Regions from separate parts of the Kitasatospora sp. NPDC094016 genome, predicted to be linked through region 2. Evidence: predicted binding sites of a transcription regulator. Region 2 holds the regulator's gene; each other region holds the start of a gene.
What was found. The regulator HrcA, encoded in region 2, represses chaperone genes, less so after heat shock. The targets are predictions, from matches to a motif close to TTNGCACTCNGNNNNNCNGAGTGCNAA.
Positions count from the first base shown of each region.

Region 1: ABT015_RS07510 (FmdB family zinc ribbon protein) is a predicted target of HrcA. The motif match lies at 2,184-2,210, and genes of this name have one in related genera.
Region 3: groL (chaperonin GroEL) is a predicted target of HrcA. The motif match lies at 4,505-4,531, and genes of this name have one in related genera.

Region 1 is NZ_JBEOUK010000005.1:190,195-196,512, reverse strand. Features, by position in the region: gene ABT015_RS07520 (potassium/proton antiporter) at 1-324, shown strand, start outside; gene ABT015_RS07515 (MFS transporter) at 643-2,028, shown strand; gene ABT015_RS07510 (FmdB family zinc ribbon protein) at 2,222-2,554, shown strand; gene mscL (large conductance mechanosensitive channel protein MscL) at 3,172-3,591, shown strand; gene ABT015_RS07500 (hypothetical protein) at 3,602-3,865, opposite strand; gene ABT015_RS07495 (sigma-70 family RNA polymerase sigma factor) at 4,013-4,984, opposite strand; gene ABT015_RS07490 (phosphatase PAP2 family protein) at 5,425-6,237, shown strand.
Region 2 is NZ_JBEOUK010000007.1:165,309-171,626, reverse strand. Features, by position in the region: gene ABT015_RS10015 (DUF3097 domain-containing protein) at 1-2, opposite strand, end outside; gene pspAB (PspA-associated protein PspAB) at 27-611, opposite strand; gene htpX (zinc metalloprotease HtpX) at 682-1,602, opposite strand; gene hrcA (heat-inducible transcriptional repressor HrcA) at 1,866-2,900, shown strand; gene dnaJ (molecular chaperone DnaJ) at 2,977-4,116, shown strand; gene ABT015_RS09990 (16S rRNA (uracil(1498)-N(3))-methyltransferase) at 4,212-4,961, shown strand; gene ABT015_RS09985 (S41 family peptidase) at 5,032-6,318, shown strand, end outside.
Region 3 is NZ_JBEOUK010000005.1:5,390-11,707, forward strand. Features, by position in the region: gene ABT015_RS06620 (alpha,alpha-trehalose-phosphate synthase (UDP-forming)) at 1-595, opposite strand, end outside; gene ABT015_RS06625 (glucosyl-3-phosphoglycerate synthase) at 646-1,623, opposite strand; SAM riboswitch class I at 1,795-1,931, shown strand; gene thrC (threonine synthase) at 1,949-3,229, shown strand; gene ABT015_RS06635 (MoaD/ThiS family protein) at 3,270-3,548, shown strand; gene ABT015_RS06640 (cold-shock protein) at 4,138-4,341, shown strand; gene groL (chaperonin GroEL) at 4,688-6,310, shown strand.

The sequences.
Region 1 (6,318 bases), on a different contig from region 2:
ATCGGCGAGGGCTCGATGGGCCAGGACCTCGACATCGAGTCCGCCCCGCTGGAGAAGCTGCACGGGCACCTGCTGTCGGTCACGCTCTCCCCCGGCTCCCGGATGTCCGGTGTGGAGGTCAGCGAGCTGCGGCTGCCCAAGGGGGCCGCCGTCACCCTGGTGGTGCGGGAGGGCAGCTCCTTCGTGCCGGACAAGGCGACGGTGCTGCGCGGCGGGGACGAGCTGCTGGTGGTCACCACCGACGAGGTCGGCGAGGCGGCCGAGCGGCGGCTGCGGGCCGTGGACAAGGGCGGCAAGCTCGCGGGGTGGCTGAACGGGCGGTGAGCCCGACGGGTGGGCGGCGGGTGGACCGGAAGGCCTCACCCGCTGTTCACCTTCGATGGGCAGGACAATGGTGGACGTGCCTTGTAGTCTGGGGATTCGCGCGACATCTACGCGCGTATATGTATGATGGTCAGATCACACCCAGCATCTGCCTGAAGCAGAGTTGGCGCGACCGTTCGGCGGCCGCGGTCCGGACCTCGGCCACCACGCCGGTCCGGCCCGGTATCTACCCCGGTCGACGCGCGAGAGGACGACTCTCGGCGCCGTCGGGGCCACCCCATGCCCTGCCGCGCTACCAGGCAGCAGGAAGGACCGACCGTGACGGCCCGCCGAACGGTCGACGACCCCGCGGACACCGCGACCCCGCGTGACACCACCAACGCCACCCCTGCCGACGGCACCGCCGATGCCGCCCCCGCCCCCGCGCGGGTCGGGTACGGCGCGCTGCTGCGCACGCCCGGCGCCTGGACGTTCCTGGCACCGGCGTTCCTCGCGCGGCTGCCGTACGCGATGCTCAGCATGGGCATCCTGCTGCTCGTCAAGGACACCCACGGCTCGTACGGCACCGCGAGCACCGTCGCGGCCGTCGCCGCCGTCGCCCAGGCCCTGATCGGCCCGCAGACCGGCCGGCTCGCCGACCGCTACGGCCAGACCGCCGTCCTCGTCCCGACCGTCGTGGTGCACGCCGCCTCGGTCGGCGCGCTGATCGCGCTGGCGCTCGGCCACGCACCGGCCTGGAGCCTGTTCCTGGCCGCCGTCCCGGCCGGCGCGAGCGTTCCGCAGATCGGCGCCATGGTCCGGGCCCGCTGGATCGCCGAGTTCACCGCGGACGGCGCGTCCGCCTCGTCCGCGGCCAAGGTGGGCACCGCGTTCGCCTTCGAGTCCGTGACGGACGAGTTCACCTTCGTGATCGGCCCGATCCTGGCCACCGCCGTCGCCACCACGGTCAGCCCGTCGGCCGGACTGATCGCCGAGGCCACGCTGACCCTCGTCGGCGGCCTGGCCTTCGCCGCCCAGCGGCGCACCGCGCCCGCCCGGGCGCTGCCCCAGCCCGGCGTGCGGCGCGCCTCCGCGCTCGCCTCGCCCGGGGTCCGGCTGCTGGCCGGGGCCTTCCTCGGGGTGGGCGCCGTGTTCGGCGGCATGCAGGTCTCGGTGAACGCCTTCGCCGACTCGGTCGGGCAGCACGGCGCCGCCGGCACCGTCTACGGGATCTTCGCCGGCGGCTCGATGGTGGCCGGCGTGCTGTACGGCGTGATCGCCTGGCGGCGGTCCGTGCAGCAGCGGATGATCATGAGCTACGCCCTGCTGGTGCTGGGCTGCTCGACGCTGTGGGCGATGCCCAACCTGATCGCGCTCGCCGCCGCCGGACTGGTCTGCGGCCTGGCCATCGCGCCGACCCTGATCAGCGGCTACACCCTGGTCGAGACGCTCGTCGCGGACGGCGCCAAGACCGAGGCGTTCACCTGGCTGACCGGCGCCATCGGCCTCGGCCTGGCGGTCGGCCAGATGATCGCCGGGCAGCTGATCGACGGCCACGGGCCGTCCAGCGGGTTCCTGGTGCCGGTGGCCGGCGCCGGCCTGGGCCTGATCGCGCTGGTGTCGCTGCGGCACCTGCTGACCGCACCGGGCGGGCCGGGCCAGGTGGTCGCGGCCGCACCGGAGCGCGGCGCCACGACGCGGCTGGTGGGCGCGACCAAGGGCTGAGCGGGCACGCGGCGGCGCACCGCGCGGAGCCGTGGGCGGCGCGCGAAGGAGGCGGCGCGGAGCCGTGGTGGAGGAGCGGGCGCGGCTCGGCCACGGCTCATCTCACATCGGAGTCGCTGGACTGATTCAGCGGAATGCCGCATCATTGACCATCGTTAGCACTCATCAGGCGAGAGTGCCAGGAGGAAGACAAGTGCCCACGTACCAGTACCAGTGCACCGAGTGCGGCAACGGCCTGGAGGCGGTGCAGAAGTTCACCGACGAGGCGCTGACCACGTGCCCCGACTGCCAGGGACGGCTCCGCAAGGTCTTCTCGGCCGTGGGCGTCGTGTTCAAGGGCTCGGGCTTCTACCGCACCGACAGCCGCTCGTCCTCCAGCAGCACGGTGGGCGCAGGCTCCTCCGGCAGCTCCTCGGCGTCGTCGTCCGGCTCGACCCCGGCGTCGTCCTCGACGTCGTCGACGTCCTCGTCCTCCGGTTCTTCGAGCTCTTCCAGCTCCTCCAGCCCGGCTCCGGCCGCGAGCTGACCTCGGCGCCGGACGCCCAGCGCATCGACAAGGCCCGCCATCCCGCGTTCTTCGCGGGGCGGCGGGCCTTCGTCGTCCCGGTTCGCTCTCACCGCTCGTCGCCCCGGTTCGTCATCCCGGTTCGTCATCCCGGTTCGTCATCCCGGGCGGGCCGGACACACTCGTGCGGGTGTACGAATTCATCCACAGGGCCCGAGTTGTCCACAGGCTGCGGATAAGGGCTTTCCGGGGCGGCGCGCGGCGCACATCGTGGGGGTCGCCGGAGAACGACCGGCCCGCACAGGAGCGGCCCCTCCACGACCTCGGTGGTGACCATGACGACCATGAGCCTCTGCGTACCGCTGCCCGCACCCGCCGTACCGCCCCGGCGGGAGGTGCCGCGCTTCCCGCCGATCCGGCGCGGGGCCAGCGGGTGGCACCGCTGGCGGCACGTCGTACGGCGCCGGGCCGGGGTGCCCGCGCTGGTGCTGCTCGCGGTGGCCGCGGCGCTCGCGGTCGGGCCCGCGCGGGCCGGGCTGCCGTCGCCGCCGGGCGGCCCGGTGGGCCGGACGGGTTGTCAATCCGGACCAGCGGAAGATCACCCGTAACCGGGCAACGACTTCGTCGTTCACGGCGGCATGAAAGGCTTCAAGGAATTCCTGCTGCGTGGAAACGTCGTCGAACTCGCCGTCGCCGTCGTCATCGGCGCGGCCTTCACCAACATCGTCAACGCCTTCGTCAAGGGCGTCATCAATCCGATCGTCGGCGTCTTCGGAACGAAGGACCTGGCGTCCTACAGCTCCTGCCTCAAGGGCCCCTGCGAGCTGAACGCCGCCGGCGAGGTCACGTCCGGGATCCTCATCCTGTGGGGATCGGTGCTCAGCGCCCTGCTGCAGTTCCTGATCACGGCGGCCGTCGTCTACTTCGTCCTGATCGTGCCCATGAACAGGCTGGCCGCCAGGCGGAAGAGCACCGCCGAGACGATGGCGGAGGCCGAGGCCAAGGAGGTCCAACTGCTCACTGAGATCCGCGACGCGCTGGTCACCCCGCAGCGCTGAGCACCGCTCCTCAGTCCCCGTGGTGCGGCGGGCGCTGGCTCAGGTACCAGTCCAGCCCCCGCCCACCGCTCTCCCCCGCCCCGGGGCGCTCACCCCAGCCGGTGTCGGTGTCGTCCGGGGACTGCTGGTCCAGCGGGTCCCGGAAGACCAGCCGGGCCTTCGGCACCGCCGGCCGCTCCCCCCGCCCCTGCGGCTCACCCTGTCCCTGTCCCTGCCCCTGCCCCTGCCCCTGCTCCGGCTCCCGCGCCGGCCCCTGCTCGCTCACCCTGCTCACTTCCGCTTCTCCGCTTCCCGTCGACTGCCGTCCGATCGCCCTGTCCCTCCAGCCTAAGAGCCCCGTGGCACACCCCGGGCCCTGGTGCGGAGTGCTCCGCACCAGGGCCCGGGGCGGGATGGAGCCGCAGGCAGTTGGCTCGGGTTCTCAGGCGGCCTCGAAGCCCGCGTGGTCGGCGATCTTCTTCAGCTCGGCCAGCGCGTGCTTCTCGATCTGGCGGATCCGCTCGCGGGTGAGGCCGTGCTGCTTGCCCACCTCGGTGAGGGTGCGCTCGCGGCCGTCCTCCATCCCGTAGCGGGAGCGGATGATCGAGGCCGTGCGGTCGTCCAGCCGCCCGATCAGGCCGTCCAGCTCCTCGCGGCGGAGCATGACCATCACGGCGTCCTCGGGGGACGTCGCCCCGGTGTCCTCGACCAGGTCGCCGAACTGGGTCTCGCCCTCGTCGTCGACCGCCATGTTGAGGCTGACCGGGTCGCGGGCCCAGTCCAGCACGTCCTTGATCCGGGCCTCGGTGGTGTCCAGCTCGGCCGCGATCTCGGCCGGCTCGGCCTCGCGGCCCAGTTCCTTGGACTTCTCCCGCTGCACCCGCCGGATCCGCCCCAGCTCCTCGACCAGGTGCACGGGCAGCCGGATGGTGCGGGACTGGTCGGCGATCGACCGGGTGATCGCCTGCCGGATCCACCAGGTGGCGTAGGTGGAGAACTTGAAGCCCTTGGCGTAGTCGAACTTCTCGACGGCGCGCACCAGGCCGGCGTTGCCCTCCTGGATGAGGTCCAGCAGGGGAAGGCCGCTGCGCGGGTACCGGCGGGCGACCGCCACCACGAGCCGGAGGTTGGAGCGGATGAAGACGTCCTTGGCGCGCTCGGCGTCCTCGGCTATCGCCTCCAGTTCCTCGCGCTTCACGCCGTCGGGGAACACGCCCTCCTCCAGCAGGTGCTGGGCGTACACGCCGGCCTCGATCCGCAGGGAGAGCTCGACCTCCTCGGCGGCATCGAGCAGGGGTGTCCTGGCGATCTCGTCGAGGTACATACCGACCAGGTCGCGGTCGGCCTCAAGGTTGGTCGGGCGGGCCGCGCGAGTCCGGTCGGCCCTGTCGCGAACGACGGCACGGGTGGCCATGCTTGCTCCCTTTGCTGGAATTGCCGAGGTCTGCCTGCCTGCCCCCCGAGAGGGCAAGAAGTGCGGGCCCCGCGGGGCTCACACGTAACGATCCAACGAACAGAATCCGGACAACATTCCCAAGTCACTCAGATTCTTCCCCGCGATGCAGTATCCTGCCGGTTTTCACCCCGGTTATGGACACCGGGTGACCGGTCGAGCACCTTCGGTACCGTATTCGCGACCGGTTCCGAACACTTCCGTCACGCCCCGCGCACGCGCCGGTCGCCCCGCCGGTCGCTCTACTGGGTGAAACCCGCGAACGGGCACGCGCGTTCCCGTGCGCCCCCGGCTTCCACCGGCGTCCACCCCCCGGCGCACGCAGGTTCTCCCCACAAACGATGCCGAATCGCTATCACCCGCGGCCCTGATCGCCCCGGGACACTGGGAAGGTGTCAGCCATGCACCTGACCAACAGCTCGAACGCCGTCACTGCGCGTCACCGCCGCCTCTTGCGGGATTCGGCGCTCGCGGTGGTCTGTGCCGCGCTGTTCGGCCTCCTGGCCGCCCTGGTGACCCGGCACTGGCATCCACTGGAACAGCTCGACCAGAGCTGGATCGGCGAACTGCACACCTTCGCCCGGCGGCACCGGATCTGGACCGCCTCGGTGCAGACGCTCTCCGACATCGGCGGCACCGTCACGATGCGCACCCTGCTCGGCATCGCGGCCGTCTGGCTGTGGCTGATCGGCGCCCGCGTCCTGGCCGGCTGGGTGGCCGCCCAGACCCTGGTCGGCTGGGGCGGCCAGTGGGCGCTGAAGCTGGCCGTCGGTCGCCAACGGCCCTCCTTCGCCGACCCGGTCTCGCACGCCGGCGGCCCGGCCTTCCCCTCCGGGCACGCCATGGCCTCGGCGATCACCTGCGCGGTGCTGGTCGGCCTGGTCTGGTACCGGGTCCGTCGACGCGGGCGGATCGCGGCCTGCGCGGTGGCGGCGGCGACGGTGCTGACCATCGGCTGGACCAGGATCGCCCTCGGGGTGCACTGGCCGAGCGACGTGGTCGCCGGCTGGCTGGCCGCCGGGTTCGTGCTGGGCGCCGTGACCGCCGTCGTCGAACTCTGGCGACCGGGCGCGCTCGCCCGCGACGTACGGCGGGTCAACTGGCGTACCCGGCCGAGGGTCCAGCGGATCACCGTGCCGTCGGTCCGGTCGTCGCGCGGCACCGACTCGCCGGGCGACGCCGCCACCGACCACCCGGACGAGGCCGTCCACTGAGGCCGTCCACGGAGACCGCCGGCATCCGCGTGCGGCCGTCCGGGGCCGCCAAGGACCGTCCGGGGCCGCCCGAAGCCGTCC
Region 2 (6,318 bases):
ATGAAAGCGACTATACGGACGGACCGTCAGAGGCCCGGCGCGCCCCAGACCGGGAACCAGCGGCTGAGGTCCTTCTCCAGCCGGAGGTCGTTCCCGAGCATCGCGTTGACCTGGAGCTCCAGCGGGCTGTTGCGCCGCTCCCCGCCGCCGGGCATCGGGGCGAAGGGGTAGAAGGTGCCGCGCTTGTAGAGGTAGACCAGGGCCAGCGACTGCCCGTCCGGGTTGCGGAAGCCGACCAGCGAGCAGAGCAGCTGCGGTCCGAAGCCGTTCGCCTCCAGCTCGCTGTTGACCGCGTGCAGGTCGTTGACCAGGTCCGGCAGTTCCTCGGGGGTGTGCCGGGCGAGCAGCCAGGAGTAGCCGTAGCCGTCCTTGGAGGCCTCCACCGGGACGCCGCCGCGCTCGGTGTCGGCGTCGAGCAGCGCCCGCACCTGCTGTTCGACCTGGCCGAAGGCCGCGCCCTCGACGGCGGCGAAGCAGACCGAGCCGAGCCCGGTGGGGGTGAACCCGGCCGCGGCCTCCAGGGTGAGGGCGGCGGACGGGACGCCGAACAGCTGGTCGAGGTCGGGCTTGACGGGCTTGGTGCGCCCGAACAGGGTGTCCAGGATTCCCACGGCGGTCCTTTCGGAGGAGGGAGTCGGGAGGAGTCGGGAGGGCCGCAGGAGGGCGGCTGGGGCCGGGGCCTCAGCGGCCGAGCTGCTCGGAGATCTTCGCCAGCTCCGCGAGCCGCTTCTCCAGCGTCGGGTGGGTGGAGAACAGCTGCGAGGCGGTCTCCCGGGCGCTCAGCGCGGGGGCGAAGTAGAAGGCGTTGTAGGGCTGCGCCTGGCGCAGGTCCTTGCTGGGGATGGCGGCGATCTGGCCGGTGACCTTGGTGAGCGCGGAGGCGAGGGCGCTGGGCCGGCCGGTGAGCTGGGCGGCGGCGCGGTCGGCGGCGAGTTCCCGGTAGCGGGACAGGAGCCGGGTGAGCAGGAAGCTGATGGCGTAGACGAGCATCGACACCAGCGGGATGACCAGGGCGACGATGGCCGCGTTCTGGTCGTTGTTGTTGCGGTTGCCGCCCATGAACCCGCCGTACATGGCGATCCGGGTCATGGCCCCGGCGAGGACGCCGAGGAAGCCGGCGATGGTCATCACCGCGACGTCCCGGTGGGCGACGTGGGACAGCTCGTGGGCGAGGACGCCCTCCAGTTCCTCGGGTTCCAGTCGGCGCAGCAGGCCGGTGGTGACGCACACCACGGCGTTCTGCGGGTTGCGGCCGGTGGCGAAGGCGTTCGGCATGTCGTTGTCGGCGACCGCCACCCGGGGTTTGGGCATGTCGGCCAGCGCGCAGAGCCGGTCGATGGTGCCGTGCAGTTGCGGGTACTGCTCAGGGGTCACCTGGTGGGCGCCCATCGCCCGTTCGGTGATCTTGTCGCTGAACCAGAACTGGGCCACGAACAGCCCGCCGGAGATCAGGACGATCAGTGGCCAGGCGCCGCGCAGCAGCACGATCAGCAGACCGGTGAAACCGACGTACAGCAGCCCGATCACGAACATGGTCACGACCATGCGGCCGGTCAGGCCGCGGTCGGGCGCGAAACGGGTGTGCTGGCCCGAGCTCGACATCGCTTGCTCCTCCATTCGCCGTCGTCTTCGATGCTGCCACCCGGACGGCCCCGCGGCACCACCCCCGCGCCGGGAACTGCGGGCAGGATCACTCCGGCCGGGCCGTTCCTGCCGTTGGGCCCGGGCCTTACACTGGCAGGTACGGTTTTGGCACTCACAGGTTCAGAGTGCCAAAGCGGGTGCCGGAGCCGGGATCCTCCCGGAGCGGGCAGCAGCATGCGTGACACGAACGGACAACGTGCGAAGACGGAGGTGTGTGCCCCATGGCCGGTGAGGTTCGCCAGCTGGACGACCGCAAGCTCGCCGTGCTCCGCGCGATCGTCCAGGACTACGTGGGCACCGAGGAGCCGGTCGGCTCCAAGGCCCTGGTGGAGCGGCACAACCTCGGAGTCTCCCCGGCGACCGTGCGCAACGACATGGCGGCGCTGGAGGAGGAGGGCTACATCCACCAGCCGCACACCAGCGCCGGGCGCATCCCCACCGACAAGGGGTACCGCCTGTTCGTCGACAAGCTCGCCGAGGTCAAGCCGATGAGCGCCCCCGAGCGCCGGGCGATCCGGCACTTCCTGGACGGCGCCGTCGACCTGGACGACGTGGTCATGCGGACGGTGCGGCTGCTCGCCCAGCTCACCCGGCAGGTCGCGGTGGTGCAGTACCCCTCGCTGTCGCGGTCCACCGTCCGGCACATCGAGCTGGTGGCGCTGGCCCCGACCAAGGTGATGCTGGTCCTGATCACCAACACCGGCCGGGTCGAGCAGCGGATGGTCGACTGCCCGGGCCCGGTCGGCGAGACGGTCCTGGCGGACCTGCGGGCCCGGATCAACGCGCGGGCCGTCGGCCAGCGGCTGCCGGACGTGCCGGGGTTCCTGGAGGAGCTCCCGGCGGGTTTCGAGCCGCCGGACCGCCCGACCGTCAGCACGGTCCTGGCGACGCTGTTCGAAGCGCTCGCCGAGCAGAACGAGGAGCGGATCATGCTGGCCGGCACGGCCAACCTGACCCGCTTCGGGCACGACTTCCCCCTGACCATCCAGCCGGTGCTGGAAGCCCTGGAGGAGCAGGTCGTCCTGCTCCGCCTCCTGGGTGAGACGGCGGACGCCGCGATGACGGTCCGGATCGGGCGGGAGATCGCCTACGAGGGGCTGAATTCCACCTCGGTGGTGTCGGTCGGTTACGGTTCGGGCGACGAGAGCGTGGCCAAACTGGGTGTGATCGGTCCGACCCGGATGGACTATCCGGGCACAATGGGGGCGGTGCGTGCGGTGGCGCGGTACGTGGGCCAGATCCTGGCCGAGTCGTAGCACAGGCCGCCGTCGGAACCTCTGACGGCGGTGTCCAGTCGCAGCACTACTACAGGCGGAACAAGCGGAGCATTTGGTGGCCACGGACTACTACGCGGTACTCGGCGTCCGACGGGATGCGGGGCAGGACGAGATCAAGAAGGCCTTCCGGCGCCTGGCACGCGAACTGCACCCGGACGTCAACCCGGACCCGAAGACGCAGGAGCGGTTCAAGGAGATCAACGCCGCTTACGAGGTGCTCTCCGACCCGCAGAAGCGCCAGGTCTACGACCTCGGCGGTGACCCGCTCTCGCCGGGCGGCGGGGGCGCGGGCGGCTTCGGCGCGGGCGCGGCCGGATTCGGCTTCTCCGACATCATGGACGCCTTCTTCGGCGCCGCGGCCGGCCAGCGCGGCCCGCGCTCGCGCACCCGGCGCGGCCAGGACGCCATGATCCGGCTGGAGATCACCCTGGAGGAGGCCGCCTTCGGCACCACCAAGGAACTCCAGGTCGACACCGCCGTCACCTGCACCACGTGCAGCGGCGAGGGCGCGGCCCCCGGCACCTCCGCGCAGACCTGCGACATGTGTCGCGGCAGGGGCGAGGTCTCCCAGGTCACCCGGTCGTTCCTGGGCCAGGTCATGACCTCCCGGCCCTGCCCGCAGTGCCAGGGCTTCGGCACCGTCGTGCCGACCCCGTGCCCGGAGTGCGCCGGCGACGGCCGGGTCCGCGCCCGGCGCACCCTGACCGTCAAGATCCCGGCCGGTGTCGACAACGGCACCCGGATCCAGCTGGCCGGCGAGGGCGAGGTCGGCCCCGGCGGCGGCCCGGCCGGCGACCTGTACGTCGAGATCGCCGAGACCACCCACACCGTCTTCCAGCGGCGCGGGGACGACCTGCACTGCACCGTCACCATCCCGATGACGGCCGCGTCCCTCGGCACCCAGGTGCCGCTGCAGACCCTGGACGGGCTGGAGGAGGTCGACATCCGGCCCGGCACCCAGTCCGGCCAGTCGATCCCGCTGCACGGCCGCGGCATCACGCACCTGCGCGGCGGCGGCCGGGGCGACCTGATAGTGCATGTCGAGGTGCAGACGCCCACCAAGCTCGACCCCGAGCAGGAGGAGCTGCTGCGCCGGCTCGCGGTGCTGCGCGGCGAGGAGCGGCCGTCCGGCCAGTTCGCGCCGGGCCAGCAGGGCCTGTTCTCGCGCCTCAAGGACGCGTTCAACGGCCGCTAGGCCCTAGGCCCTGGCCGTCCGCGCGGGGGTGCCGGGTTCGCCCGGCGCCCCTTTCGCGTTCCCGATCCGCCCCACCCCCCCCGGAGGTTCCCCGCATGACCGCCCCCGTCTTCGTCGTCGAGACCGAGCGGATCGCCGCCGCCGCGCCCGGTTCCGTGGTGCGCCTCGACGGGCCGGAGGGGCGGCACGCGGCCGCGGTGAAGCGGCTGGCGGCCGGCGAGGCGGTGACCCTCGCCGACGGGCTGGGCCTCGGGGTGGACGGGACGGTCGCCGCGGTGCTCGGCAAGGACGCGATCGATGTCACGGTGGCCGCCGTCCGCCGGGAGCCCGAGCCGGCGCCGCGGATCGTCGTCGTCCAGGCGCTGCCCAAGGGCGACCGCGGCGAGCTCGCGGTGGAGACCATGACCGAGGTCGGCGTGGACGTGATCGTCCCGTGGGCCGCCTCGCGCTGCATCACGCAGTGGAAGGGTGAGCGGGGCGCCAAGGCGCTCGCCAAGTGGCGGGCCACCGCCCGGGAGGCCGGCAAGCAGTCCCGCCGGCTGCGCTTCCCCGAGGTGCGCGAGCCGGCGACCACCCGGCAGCTGGCGCCGCTGCTGGCCGGGGCCGCCTTCGCCGCCGTGCTGCACGAGGAGGGCGCCGAGCCGCTGGCGCTGGCCGCGCTGCCCGCGGCCGGGGACGTGGTGCTGGTGGTCGGCCCGGAGGGCGGGGTCTCCCCGGAGGAGCTGGCCGCGTTCGCCGAGGCGGGCGCCGGGCCGTACCGGCTGGGCCCCTCGGTGCTGCGCACCTCCACCGCCGGGGTGGCCGCCGGCGCCCTGCTGCTGGGGCGCACCGGCCGCTGGTCGTAGCCCGCGCCCGTGCGGTCGGAGTCTGCCCGAACCGGCCCGCGCGGTACGCGCACGTGCCTACGCTGACCGCGTGACGGAACCCCTGAGCACCTCTGCGGGCGCCTACCTGCGCCACCCCCATCTGCACGGCGACCTGGTCACCTTCGTCGCCGAGGACGACGTCTGGCTGGCCCCGCTGGACGGTGGCCGGGCCTGGCGGCTGACGGCCGATCACCTGCCCGTCCGGCACCCCCGGTTCGCCCCCGACGGGCGGCACATCGCCTTCACCTCCACCCGGGACGGCGCGCCCGAGGTGCACGTGGTGCCGGTGGACGGCGGGCCGTCCCGGCGGCTCACCCACTGGGGCAGCGAGCAGACCGAGGTGCGGGGCTGGACGGCCGACGGGCGCCCGATCGCCCTCACCACCGCCGGCGAGGCGACCCTGCGCCGCAGCTGGGCGCACGCCGTGCCGCTGGACGGCGGCGAGCCGGTGCGGCTGCCGTACGGGCCGGTCGGCGGGCTCGCCTTCGAGCCGGGCGGCGACCGCGTGCTGCTGGGTACCGTCAACAACCGCGAGCCGGCCTGGTGGAAGCGCTACCGGGGCGGCCGGGCGGGCAAGTTGTGGATCGGGCGGGACGAATTCGTCCGCGTCCACGAGGAGTTGGACGGCCAGCTCGACTCGCCGCTGTGGGTGGGGGACCGGATCGCCTTCCTCTCCGACCACGAGGGCGTCGGCGAGCTCTACTCCAGCCTCCCGGACGGCTCCGACCTGCGCCGCCACACCACCGACCCGGACGGCTTCTACGCCCGCAACGCCGGCACCGACGGCACCCGGGCGGTGTTCCACCGGGCCGGCGACGTCTGGCTGCTGGACGACCTGGCGGGAGCCGCGCCCCGCCGCCTCGACATCCGGCTGGCCGGCCCGCGCAGCGGCCGCCGCCCCCGCCCGGTGCACGCCGCGCACTGGCTGGAGTCCGCCGCCCCCGACCGCACCGGCCGGGCCGGCGCCGTGGTGGTGCGCGGCGACGTGCACTGGCTGACCCACCGCGAGGGCCCGGCCAGGGTGCTGGACGAGACCCCGGGGGTGCGCGGGCGGCTGGCCCGGGTGGTGCCGGGCGAGGACGACGCCCAGGGCGTGCTGTGGGTGTCCGACGCCGAGGGCGAGGACGCCCTGGAGTTCGCCCCCGACGCCCAGGGCGCCGAGCGCCGCCGGCTGGCCGCCGGGCGGATCGGCCGGGTCAACTCCCTGGCGGTGTCCCCGGACGGCAAGCAGGCCGCGCTCGGCGTGCACGACGGCCGGGTCCTGCTGGTCGCGCTCGCCGACGGCACCGTGCACGAGCTGGACCGCAGCGCCGACGGCGAGGTCAGCGGGCTGGCC
Region 3 (6,318 bases), on a different contig from region 2:
AGTACTCGGGCGGGGCCCACGGGGTGTGCGAGAAGTGGCCGATCCGCAGGTCGGGGCGGGCGGCGCGGAGCAGGGCCGGGGTCAGCGAGAGGTGGTAGTCCTGGACCAGCACGGCGGCCCCGGGGGCGGCCTCGGCGGCCAGCGCCTCGGCGAAGGCGGCGTTGTAGGCGCGGTAGGCGGCCCACTCGGTGCGGAACCCGGCGTCGAAGGCGGGGGCGGTGGGGGTGGCGTAGAGCAGGTGGTGGACGAACCAGAGGGTGGAGTTGGCGACGCCGTTGTAGGCGCGGGCGAAGGTGTCGGGATCGATGTCCAGCATGCGGACGGCCTGGCCGCCCACGTCGTGCCCGGCGAGGTCGAGGCGGCCGTCCGGGGCCCCTCTGGCGGCCTGCCGGTCGGCCGCGCCGAGGGCGGCGCAGACCCAGACGGCGTCGGGGTTGTCGATGGCGGAGAGGCCGGAGACCAGGCCTCCGCCGCCGCGGCGGAGGGTCAGCGTGCCGTCGTCCGCGGTGCCGAACGACACCGGTCCCCGATTGGAGGCCACCAGGACGGGGGCGGTGCCGGTCGCACTCGAACGTTCGGTCGTGAGATCGCCCATGGTTGGTACGTTGCCGGGGCTCCGGAGCGGCAAACCCTTTCGGTGGGTGTTCAGTGTCGGGTCGCGTACTCGGGCACGGTGTGCATGGGCGGGCGTTCCAGGGCGGTCACCGGGTGGGTGTGGGCGGTGAACTCCCGGCTCTGCGGGTCGCGGGTGAACTGGGTCAGCAGCGGGTGGACCAGGTCGGCCGAGGCCTTCAGCCGGTGGGTGCGGTCGAGGCGTTCGAGGGCGGTGCGGTAGATGGTGGCGGCCATCCGGCCGAGGGCCTGGCCGTCCTGGTGCCGGTGGTGCCGGACGCCGACGTCCACCTGGGCCAGGGCGTCCAGCCCGACCGTCTCCAGCGCGTCGACCAGCAGGCCGAGTTCGACGCCGTAGCCGGTGGGGAAGGGGAGCCGTTCGAGCAGCGCGCGGCGGGCCGCGTACTCGCCGCCGAGCGGCTGGACGAAACCGGCGAGTTCCGGCCAGTGCAGGTTGAGCAGCGGGCGGGCGACCAGTTCGGTGACCCGGCCGCCGCCGGCCGGGACCACCGCCCCCTCGGTCTCCAGCGGCCGGTCGTACATGGCCTTGACCAGCTGGATGTCCGGTTCGGTGAGCAGCGGGCCGAGGATGCCGGAGACGAAGGCCGGGTCGAACTCGCGCAGGTCGGCGTCGACGAAGCAGACGATGTCGCCGCGGGTGACCAGCAGCGAGCGCCAGAGCACCTCGCCCTTGCCGGGGACGGCGGGCAGCCGGGGCAAGATCGCGTCGCGGTACTCCACCCGGGCGCCGGCCCGGGCGGCGACGGCGGCGGTGGCGTCGGCCGAGCCGGAGTCGACCACGACGAGTTCGTCGACCAGCGGGAGGCGCTCCATCAGCTCGCGGCGGATGGTGCGGACGATGTCGCCGACGGTGGCCTCCTCGTCCAGCGCGGGCAGCACCACGCTGACGGTGCGGCCGGTCCGGCGCTTGGCCTCCAGCAGGGCGTGCACCGGCCGGTCGACCGCGCTCCACGAGCGGCGGCGCAGCCAGGACGCCGCCTGCGGGAGCAGCGCGGGGGTCGGTTCGGCGGGCACGGGACTCTCCTCGGCGGGGTCGGTGGGACGCGCCATCTCGCGTGGCGGACGATCCCATTCGGGGTTGACGCCTTCGGATACAGTCTTCGTACAGCGGCCGGACCTTTGCACGCCGGGGTCGCCGTTGAGCACCACCACAATTTCACATGCTCATCCAGAGGGACTGAGGGAACGGCCCGTTGACGTCCCGGCAACCTTCTCGCGCGGCTGTCTGTCGACAGGCCCCGGCGGGACAGGTGCCAATTCCGGCCTGTGGCGCGACCGTGCCACGGGGAAGATGAGGAGAGAGGCCTCCGCCATCATGGCTATCGACACTGTCGCACCCGCATCCGTGGACCTCGGCCCCGCCACCGCGCTGTCCTGTCGGGAGTGCGGCACCCGCTTCCCGCTCGGTCCGAGCTTCGCCTGCCTGGAGTGCTTCGGCCCGCTGGAGATCGCGTACGACTTCGGCAGCGAGGGCGCCGAGGAGCTGCGCCGCCGGATCGAGGCCGGCCCGAGCTCGATCTGGCGCTACGCGCCGCTGCTGCCCGTCCCGGCCGACGTCGCCACCAAGCCCAACCTGAACCCCGGCTGGACCCCGCTGGTCAAGGCGGACAACCTGGGCCGCGAGCTGGGCTTCACCGCGCAGCTGCACATCAAGGACGACTCGGGCAACCCGACCCACTCGTTCAAGGACCGCGTGGTGGCCTGCGCCATCGAGGCCGCGCGGGCCTTCGGCTTCACGACGCTCTCCTGCTCCTCCACCGGCAACCTGGCCGGCGCGGTGGGCGCGGCGGCCGCCCGGGCCGGCTTCAAGTCCTGCGTGTTCATCCCGCACGACCTGGAGCAGGGCAAGGTCGTCATGGCCGGGGTGTACGGCGGCGAGCTGGTCGGCATCGAGGGCAACTACGACGACGTGAACCGCTTCTGCTCGGAGCTGATCGGCGACCCGGCCGGTGAGGGCTGGGGCTTCGTCAACGTCAACCTGCGCCCGTACTACGGCGAGGGCTCCAAGACGCTGGCGTACGAGATCTGCGAGCAGCTCGGCTGGCGGCTGCCGGAGCAGATCGTCATCCCGATCGCCTCCGGCTCCCAGCTGACCAAGATCGACAAGGGGCTGCAGGAGCTGATCAGGCTCGGCCTGGTCGAGGACCGGCCGTACAAGGTCTTCGGCGCCCAGGCGGCGGGCTGCTCCCCGGTGTCGGCGGCGTTCAAGGCCGGCCAGGACGTGATCCGCCCGGTCAAGCCGGACACCATCGCCAAGTCGCTGGCGATCGGCAACCCGGCGGACGGCCCGTACGTGCTGGACATCGCCCGGCGCACCGGCGGCGCGGTCGAGGACGTCACCGACGCCGAGGTGGTGGACGCGATCCGGCTGCTGGCCCGGACCGAGGGCGTCTTCGCCGAGACCGCGGGCGGGGTGACCGTCGGCGTGCTGAAGAAGCTGGTGGAGACCGGCCGGTTGGACCCGGCCAAGGAGACCGTCGCGATCAACACCGGCGACGGCCTGAAGACCCTGGACGCCGTCGCCGGGTCCGGGATGACCGCCGTGATCCGCCCGACCCTGGCGTCCTTCCACGACGCCGGCCTCGCGTCCGCCTGAACACCCCCCACCCCGCCAGGCCCTGTCCGCTAGGAGAACCATGAGCGCCAACGTCCGTATCCCCACCATCCTGCGCACCTACACCGGCGGCGCCGCCGAGGTGGCCGCCGAGGGCGCCACCCTGGGCGAGGTCATCGCCGACCTGGAGAAGAACCACGCGGGGATCTCCGCCCGCATCCTGGACGACGCCGGCAAGCTGCGCCGCTTCGTCAACGTCTACGTGAACGACGACGACGTGCGCTTCGCCGAGGGCCTGGCGACCGGGATCGCGGACGGCGCCAGCGTCTCGATCATCCCGGCGGTGGCCGGCGGCTGCTGAGCCGCGCCCCGATCCGGGCACCCCGCCCGAGCCGTTCGTCCGACCGGCCGTCCGCGCGTACGGAATTCCGTTCTCCGTACGTACGGGCGGCCGGCCGCATTTCGGCGGGAATATGGCGGGGTCAAGTCGGAGTAGAGTGTGGCTCGGTTGGGAACAGGGCTTCCCCTCATCCTCACCCGCGAATCACCCGCGAATCGCCGGACGGTCGTCCGGCCGCTGAGACCGGTCGGGTGCCTGGGCCGTGAAACATGTCAGGCAGATGTCAGAATTCCCGCGGGGATTTGTAGTAATCCGTCCGCTATGTCCGGCGTGAAATGCCGAATTCCTCCCGCTTTGGCCCGTCCTGCCCCTTGGCGCGGTGCCGGAATTCCCCGCAGCTGACCCTGTTGCAGAGGGCGTCGATCCGGATACATTCAGCCGCGGTCGACGTAATCACCCGCTCACAGGGCGCCGTCAGGCACCCCCGGCGGAGGACTGCGGCGTGCACGGCTGCGCCCAGGGGGGGTTCCCCGGGCCGGCCTTCAAACCAGACCCGGGCCCGCGACCTGCGGGCGCGTGAAGGGCCAGCACAGCACTAGGGGAGTTCGGAATGGCTCAGGGCACCGTCAAGTGGTTCAACGCGGAGAAGGGCTACGGCTTCATCGCGGTCGACGGTGGTGCGGACGTCTTCGTCCACTACAGCGCGATCCAGATGGACGGCTACCGCACCCTCGAGGAGGGCCAGCGGGTCGAGTTCGAGATCTCCCAGGGACAGAAGGGCCCGCAGGCGGACATGGTCCGCGCCGCGGTGTGACCCCCTTCCGACCCCAGGAGCTCGGCGCGGCCCACGGCTGGTGACCACTCGCTTCTCGGCGGGCCCGTACGACACGCGTCGTGCGGGCCCGTCGGCGTTCCCCGGCGGGGAGTTGCGCGGGTCGGCGGGAGCGCCCCGGGCGGCTCGCGGGATCGCGATTGGGCTTGCACTCGACCACCCGGAGTGCTAATCATTGGCGTTAGCACTCACAGCGTGAGAGTGACAGCGGACCGGGTCGGTGAGGCCCCCGGGAGCGGTAGGGGAAAGGACCCCCGCACACCAGGGCCGTCCGTCGCGGGCACCCCTTGGTCCGAGCAGTCGACCGTGTCCCGGAGGACCACTTCTGATGGCCAAGATCATCGCCTTTGATGAGGAAGCTCGCCGCGGCCTTGAGCGTGGCATGAACCAGCTCGCCGACGCAGTGAAGGTCACGCTCGGCCCCAAGGGTCGCAACGTCGTGCTGGAGAAGAAGTGGGGCGCCCCCACGATCACCAACGACGGTGTCTCCATCGCCAAGGAGATCGAGCTCGAGGACCCCTACGAGAAGATCGGCGCGGAGCTCGTCAAGGAGGTCGCCAAGAAGACCGACGACGTCGCGGGTGACGGCACCACCACCGCCACCGTGCTCGCCCAGGCCCTGGTGCGCGAGGGTCTGCGCAACGTCGCCGCCGGCGCCAACCCGATGGCCCTGAAGCGCGGCATCGAGAAGGCCGTCGCCGCCGTCTCCGACCAGCTGCTGGCCCAGGCCAAGGACGTGGAGACCAAGGAGCAGATCGCCTCCACCGCCTCCATCTCGGCCGCCGACACCCAGATCGGCGAGCTCATCGCCGAGGCCATGGACAAGGTCGGCAAGGAAGGCGTCATCACCGTCGAGGAGAGCAACACCTTCGGTCTGGAGCTCGAGCTCACCGAGGGCATGCGCTTCGACAAGGGCTACATCTCCGCCTACTTCGCGACCGACCTGGAGCGCATGGAGGCGACGTTCGAGGACCCGTACATCCTCATCGCCAACTCCAAGATCGGCTCGGTCAAGGACCTGCTGCCGCTGCTGGAGAAGGTCATGCAGAGCGGCAAGCCGCTCGTCATCATCGCCGAGGACGTCGAGGGCGAGGCCCTGTCGACCCTGGTCGTGAACAAGATCCGCGGCACCTTCAAGTCCGTCGCCGTCAAGGCCCCGGGCTTCGGCGACCGCCGCAAGGCCATGCTCGGCGACATCGCCATCCTCACCGGTGGCACCGTGATCTCCGAGGAGGTCGGCCTCAAGCTGGAGAACGCCGGCATCGACCTGCTGGGCACCGCCCGCAAGGTGGTCATCACCAAGGACGAGACCACCATCGTCGACGGTGGCGGTGACAGCGAGCAGGTCGCCGGCCGCGTGAACCAGATCCGCGCCGAGATCGAGAACAGCGACTCGGACTACGACCGCGAGAAGCTCCAGGAGCGCCTCGCCAAGCTGGCCGGCGGCGTGGCCGTCATCAAGGCCGGCGCGGCCACCGAGGTGGAGCTCAAGGAGCGCAAGCACCGCATCGAGGACGCCGTCCGCAACGCGAAGGCCGCCGTCGAGGAGGGCATCGTCGCCGGTGGTGGCGTCGCGCTGCTGCAGGCCGGTGTCGCCTTCGACAAGCTGGAGCTGGAGGGCGACGAGGCCACCGGTGCCAACATCGTCAAGGTCGCGCTGGAGGCCCCGATCAAGCAGATCGCGACCAACGCCGGCCTGGAGGGTGGCGTCGTGGTGGAGAAGGTGCGCAACCTTCCCGCCGGTCACGGCCTGAACGCGGCCACCAACACCTACGTCGACCTGATCGCCGAGGGCATCATCGACCCGGCCAAGGTGACCCGTTCCGCGCTGCAGAACGCCGCCTCCATCGCGGCGCTGTTCCTCACCACCGAGGCCGTCATCGCCGACAAGCCGGAGAAGGCCGCTGCGGCCGCCGGCGGCGGCATGCCGGGCGGTGACATGGACTTCTGATCCTGATC